Linked DNA regions of Methylorubrum extorquens. Each later gene encodes a partner of the first gene's protein in a complex. Links are inferred from orthologs where the notes say so. Each region holds a gene or a part of one and is shown in the gene's direction. Other genes may lie near its edges.

Region 1 (3,247 bases):
GGAAGCCGAATCCCCGAAAGGATTCGGCGGTTCCCGGCCCGCGACAACCCTACTTCACCGGCTCCTTGGGCAGAGCGTAGATATTGATGTCGAGCTTGTCGTCCGCACCCTCGCCAAGGTCGGTGACGTATTCTTCCAGGAAGCGGTCCTGGACCGCGATCTCTTTGGCGTCGAGATAGGCGATCAGCGTCTCGTAGGTGCCGTCGATCTCCTCGTAACTGCCGCTATGCTTGAACCGCAGGGCCTTGCCGCTCGGGTTCGAGCCGAACTTGACGTCGCCGCCCTCCACGCCCTGCGCGGGTGCGGCCTCGATCGGGATCATCGCTTCGTACTGAAAGCCGTCGTCCTCGGTCTTGGTGAACAGGGCGATCGGCCGGCCCGCCGGCTTGAGATTCAGCCTCGTCAGCGCCTCGCCGATGGTCTTGTAGGCTTTGCGCAGGTTGGCTCGCGCCTCCTCCCACTTTGTCTCGCCCGCCAGGATCGCCACGGGCTTGGCCGGCAGCGTCACCTCATCGACGTCGTTTGGCTCGCCCGGAACCGTCACGAGGGTCGGCAGCGCCGAAGCCGGAGGCGTAACTGCCCGGGCCGCGCCGGCCTGGGCGGGGCGCGGGATCGGCACCTGCTGCGGCGCGGGCGCTGCCGGGTCGGGGCCGGATTTCGCCGTGTCCGGCACGGTCGTGGTCGGCAGGGGGTTCGTCTCGGCAGGGGAGGGCGCGTTGGTGGGGGGCGGCGCGTTCTGGGCGAGCGCCGCGGTCGTCAGCGAAGGGACGAGAGCGAGGAGGCCCGCGGCGAGGGTGGCGAGACGGGTCAAGGTGGGGACGCTCCGATTGGCCGGTTCGGACAGGGTAGGGCCGAAACACGCCGCGCGCGAGACCGTTGCGGCGCGACGTTGCGGCTCGTCGTTCACGACTCGCGGCCTGCCGGCTTTTGCCATATACGCCGCGCCATCCTCGCATTCCCCAAACTCACATTCCTCAAGACAAGGTCGTCAGAGGTCCAATGAGCCCTCTTGGAGCCCTCTCGTGAGCCCTCTTGCAAATCGCCGCTTTCTGAAGATGCACGGTGCCGGCAACGCCATCGTCGTACTCGACCTGCGCGGCACCGCGGTCCGGGTGACCCCGGCCGAGGCTCGCGCCATCGCCGCCGACGTGCATTCGCGCTTCGACCAGCTCATGGTCGTGCACGATCCGGTCACGCCCGGCACCGATGCCTTCATGCGCATCTACAACACCGACGGATCGGAATCCGGCGCTTGCGGCAACGGTACCCGCTGCGTCGGCTACGCGCTGCTCGACGATCCGGCCATGGCGCGCCCCGCCGAGAACGGCGCGCTGACGCTGGAGACCAAGGCCGGATTGGTCGCGGTCAAGCGCATCACCGACCGCTCCTTCACCGTCGATATGGGCCAGCCGCGCCTGCGCTGGGACGAGATCCCGCTCGCCGAGCCGTTTCTCGACACGCGCCGCATCGAGCTTCAGGTCGGGCCGATCGACGATCCGATCCTGCATTCGCCCGCGGCCGTGAGCATGGGCAACCCGCACGCGATCTTCTTCGTCGAACGCGATCCCGACAGCTACGATCTCGGCCGCATCGGCCCGCTTCTCGAAGCCCACCCGATCTTCCCGGAGCGGGCCAACATCTCCATTGCCGAGGTGACGGGCCGCGACACGATCAAGCTGCGGGTGTGGGAGCGCGGCGCGGGGCTGACGCTGGCCTGCGGAACGGCCGCCTGCGCCACGGTGGTGGCCGCCTCGCGCCTGCGCATGATCGGCCGCGCCGCCCGCGTGGCGTTACCCGGCGGGGAGCTCTCGATCGAGTGGCGCGCCGATGACCACGTGCTGATGACCGGCCCGGTCTATCTCGAAGGCGAGGGCACGTTCTCGCCCGGCCTGTTCGCCGGGATCGACGGGTGAGCGTCGAGACGCTCACCTTCGGCTGCCGTCTCAACACCGTTGAATCCGAGGTGCTGCGCGGCCATGCCGAGCCCGGTGCCGAAGGGCGCGACCTCGTCGTCGTCAACACCTGTGCGGTCACGGCGGAGGCGGGGCGGCAGGCACGCAAGGCGATCCGCCGGCTCTCCCGAGAGCGGCCCGGCGCCGAGATCGTCGTGACCGGCTGTGGCGCCGAGGTCGAGCGCGCGAGCTACGCCGCAATGCCGGAGGTGGCGCGCCTCGTCGGTAACGCAGCCAAACTCAGGCCGGAGAGCTGGCAGGGCGGTACCGCGCCGGCGCCTGAAGACATCATGGCGGTCCGCACGGCCGAGCCGACGCGCATCGACGCGATGACTGGGCACACCCGTGCCTTCGTGCCGGTGCAGAACGGCTGCGACCACCGCTGCACCTTTTGCGTCATCCCGTTCGGGCGCGGCAACTCACGTTCCGTGCCGGTCGCCGAGGCGGTGGCGCAGGTGCGCCGCATCGTCGAGCATGGCGGGCGCGAGGTGGTGCTGACCGGCGTCGATCTCACCGCCTACGGTCGCGACCTCGATGCCGACTTGAGCCTCGGCCGCCTCGTTCGCACGATCCTCGCCGAGGTGCCGGATCTGCCGCGTCTGCGCCTGTCATCGATCGATTCGGTCGAGGCCGATGCCGTCTTGATCGCCGCCTTCGCCGAGGAGCCGCGGCTGATGCCGCATGTCCATCTCTCGCTCCAGGCGGGCGACGACCTGATCCTCAGGCGGATGAAGCGGCGCCACTCGCGCGCCGACGCCATCCGCCTGTGCGAGACGCTGCGCGACCTACGGCCCGGCCTCGTGTTCGGCGCCGATCTGATCGCCGGGTTTCCGACCGAGACCGAGGCGCAATTCTCCCGCTCCCTCGATCTCGTGGCGGAATGCGGGCTGACGCATCTGCACGTCTTCCCCTACTCACCGCGCCCCGGCACGCCCGCCGCGCGGATGCCGGCGGTGCCGGGCGACGTGATCCGCGTACGCGCCGCACGCCTACGCGAAGCCGGCGCGGCGGCCCTTGCCCGCCACCTCGCTGGCGAGATCGGCGCCCGCCGCCGCGTTCTGACAGAGCGCGGCGATACCGGCCGGACGGAGGCGTTTTCGCTGGTGCGTTTCTCGGAGCCGGTACCGGCCGGAGAGCTTCGCGACGTCACCATCACAGGGCATGACGGGCAGGCCCTGCTCGCGGCTTGAGCAAAGATCTACGGGGCGGGTGCGATCATTCCACACGCCTCCAGCCCCGCCCCCATATGCACGGGGGGCGGCGCTTCCACCGCGATTGCCTCGCGCTTCGGATAG
Region 2 (3,125 bases), 530 kb from region 1 along the record:
GGACGATCGCCGACGCGGTGCAGATCTTCAAGGCGGGGTTGATCCGCATGCGCAACCTCGAGGAGGAGAGCGCCGCGGCCCGCGCCGGGGCGGAAGCGCAGCGCAAGGCGGCGATGCGCGAGATGGCGGAGCGGTTCGAGGGCGCGGTCGGCGGCGTCGTCAGCCTCGTCTCGTCCGCCGCAGCCCAATTGCAGGCCTCGGCGCATGGCATGACCGGCGCCGCGACCCGTACCGCCGGCCAATCGATCAGCGTGGCGGCAGCGGCGGAAGAGGCCGCGACCAACGTCAACACCGTGGCGGCGGCGGCCGAGGAGCTGGGCGCCTCGGTGCAGGAGATCGGTCGGCAGGTCAGCGGCTCCTCGACGCTCGCCCAGGCGGCGGTGGGAGAGGCCGCGCAAACGGCGGCCCATGTCCGGGCTCTCAGCGCGGCCGTCTCCAAGATCGGCGACGTCGTCACCATGATCACCACGATCGCGGGGCAGACCAACCTGCTTGCCCTCAACGCCACCATCGAGGCGGCGCGCGCGGGTGAGGCCGGCCGCGGCTTCGCGGTGGTCGCGGCGGAAGTGAAGGAACTCGCCAACCAGACCGCACGGGCGACGGAGGAGATCTCCGGCCAGATCGGCCGCATTCAAGAGACCACGGGCCACGCGGTCTCGGCCATCGGCAGCATCACCGGGCGCATCGAGGAGATCAGTTCGGTGGCGGCCTCGATCGCGGCAGCGGTGGAGCAGCAGGGCGCGGCGACACAGGAGATCGTGCGCAACGTCGCCCAGGCGGCCATGGGTGCGGGCGAGGTGACGAGCAACATCGCGGGCGTGGCGCAGGCCGCCGAGGAGGCGGGGGCGACCGCCGCCGAAGTGCTCGCCGCCTCCTCCGAGCTGTCGCACCAGTCCCAGCATCTCTCGGCGGAAGTCGGCCGCTTCCTCGCCAACGTGCGCGCCGCCTGAGTTCTACCTCGGGAACGGCAGGGAAAGACGTGGGCTCGGCCGAGGCCGCGCCCACGCTCGTTTTACGGCCTCAGATAGGGGTTAGGTCGGCGTTGCCCGCACCGGTTCGGCCTCCTATGGTCGCGCCGCCAGCACGAGCCCGCCATGACCCGCCCCGACGACGACCTCCTGCGCCTGCCCGAGGGCAGCGCGCTGCCCTACCGCCCCTGCGTGGGGGTAACCCTGTTCCACCGCGACGGCCGCGTCTTCATCGGGCGGCGCAAGCGCGAGGCGGGCCCCGAACATGTCGATGGCGATCTCGCGTGGCAGATGCCGCAGGGCGGGATCGACGAGGGGGAAGAGCCCCTCGCCGCGGCGCTCCGCGAACTCCACGAAGAGACCAACGTGCCGGCCGACGCCGTCACGCTGCTCGGCGAAACCCGCGACTGGCTCGCCTACGATCTGCCGCCCGCGGTGATGAAGCAGGCCTGGAAGGGCCGCTACCGCGGCCAGCGCCAGAAATGGTTCGCCTTCGGCCTCACCGGCGACGCGTCGGTGATCGACGTGGAGGCCCCCGGCGGCGGCCATCACAAGCCCGAATTCGAGGCGTGGCGCTGGGAGCGGCTGGAAACGCTGCCGGACCTCATCGTTCCCTTCAAGCGCCCCGTCTACGAGGGCGTCGTCGCGGCCTTTTCCGGGCTGACGGGCTGGCATGGCGCCGGGGACAATGGGGCCGGGGACAACCCGGCATGATCCATCCGCGCATCCGCGGCTGATCCGATGCGGTGGTGGCTCATTCCCCTTCTCGCGGTGGCGGCTTGGTTCGCCTACACGCTGACGCCGTTCTGGTCGCTCTACGGCTTCGCTGCCGCGGTGCAGGCGGGCGACGCGGCAGCCGTGGAGCAGCGGGTCAACTTCCGCACGCTGCGCCTGTCGCTCGCGCGCCAGATCAGCGCCGCCGTGAAGGCCGACAGCAACGCCCTCGATCCGCGCGAGCGGCAGCGCATCGCCGACGCGGCGGCGGCGGTCGCACTCCCGATCATGGAATCGGCGCTGACGCCGAAGGCCGTGATCGACCTCCTCGACGACGGCTGGCCGCAGGGCGCCGACCTCGCCGCGCCGGCCGGCCGGCACGAGCGGCGCGACGGCCTGCGCATCCCCGATCTCAAGCGGCTGCTGCGCTACTATCTCGCCGCCGACATGCGCGGCTTCCGCTCCGTGCTGGTCGCCGTGCCGCCGGACCGGCCACGCCACGAGCAGTTCCGCATCCGCCTACGCCTGCGCGATTGGGGCTGGCGCCTCGTCGATATCGAGCTGTCCGACGACCTGCGCCGCCGCATCGCCGAGAAGGCGGCGGCCGCCGCCGCTCGGCTGCGCGACGGCCGCCCCAACCCCGACAAGACCGGGCCGGATGCCTCCCCGTCTCGCGAGCCGTAATCGACCCGGCACACAATTACGAAAGACCCTGGCTTTTAATCCGCCGCCCCCATAGGTGAATCGCCACCAACGGCCCCGCCTTTCGGAGCGCAGTCTTGAGCGAGCCCGCTGCCCCCCTCTCCGGAGCGGACGGATCGGTATCCGGGCCGGGCCGCCGCCTTGGCGCCGGCCTGCTGATCGCCACCCTCGGCGTCGTCTACGGCGATATCGGCACGAGCCCGCTCTACGCGCTGAAGGAGGCGGTGCGCGCCGCAAGTCCGGGCGGAAATCCGAGCCCGGTCGCAGTGACCGGCGCCGTCTCGCTGATCCTGTGGGCGCTGATCCTCGTCGTCTCGCTGAAATACGCGATCCTGATCTTGCGCGCCGACAACCGCGGCGAGGGCGGCATCGTCGCCATGCTGGCGCTGCTCGGCGCCCGCCATGCGCAACCCGGCTCGCGGCAGGCACTGCTGCTCGTGGTCGGCCTCGTCGGCGCCGCCCTGCTCTACGGCGACGGCGCGATCACCCCGGCGATCTCGGTGCTCTCGGCGGTGGAGGGCCTGCGGGTCGATGCGCCCGCCCTCGACCGCTTCATCGTCCCGATCACGCTGGTCATCCTCGTCGGCCTGTTCCTCGTGCAGCGCCAGGGGGCGGCCTTCATCGGCCGGATCTTCGGGCCGGTGATGCTGGTCTGGTTCCTTGTGCTGGCCGCCCTCGGCATCGGCGGCATCGTGCAGGCGCCGCAGATCCTGGCGGCGGTCAATCCGCTGCGCGCGGTCG

Evidence for each region.
Region 2: the proteins of dapF (region 1) and J2W78_RS17615 are in contact, whole or in part, in a solved structure (PDB 5YGU), measured with the Escherichia coli proteins. The link is inferred for Methylorubrum extorquens from one-to-one orthologs.

Annotation. Positions count from the first base shown.
Region 1 is NZ_JALJXF010000001.1:3,249,078-3,252,324, reverse strand. What follows is about bases 32-2,967. They hold dapF (diaminopimelate epimerase), read left to right. Parts: upstream 32-1,022; coding sequence 1,023-1,913; downstream 1,914-2,967. Other genes in these bases: mtaB (tRNA (N(6)-L-threonylcarbamoyladenosine(37)-C(2))-methylthiotransferase MtaB), read left to right, coding at 1,910-2,967; J2W78_RS15390 (GyrI-like domain-containing protein), read right to left, coding at 50-811. In the rest of the region: more of mtaB, read left to right, coding at 2,968-3,142; J2W78_RS15375 (RluA family pseudouridine synthase), read right to left, coding at 3,151-3,247. UniProt on the Escherichia coli protein: Involved in the succinylase branch of the L-lysine biosynthesis and in the biosynthesis of the pentapeptide incorporated in the peptidoglycan moiety. Catalyzes the stereoinversion of LL-2,6-diaminopimelate (L,L-DAP) to meso-diaminopimelate (meso-DAP).
Region 2 is NZ_JALJXF010000001.1:3,776,196-3,779,320, forward strand. Bases 75-2,888 are described here. They hold J2W78_RS17615 (RNA pyrophosphohydrolase), read left to right. Parts: upstream 75-1,094; coding sequence 1,095-1,682; downstream 1,683-2,888. Other genes in these bases: J2W78_RS17610 (methyl-accepting chemotaxis protein), read left to right, coding at 75-950; J2W78_RS17620 (DUF2939 domain-containing protein), read left to right, coding at 1,710-2,366; J2W78_RS17625 (potassium transporter Kup), read left to right, coding at 2,462-2,888. Outside these bases: more of J2W78_RS17610, read left to right, coding at 1-74; more of J2W78_RS17625, read left to right, coding at 2,889-3,125. UniProt on the Escherichia coli protein: Master regulator of 5'-end-dependent mRNA decay.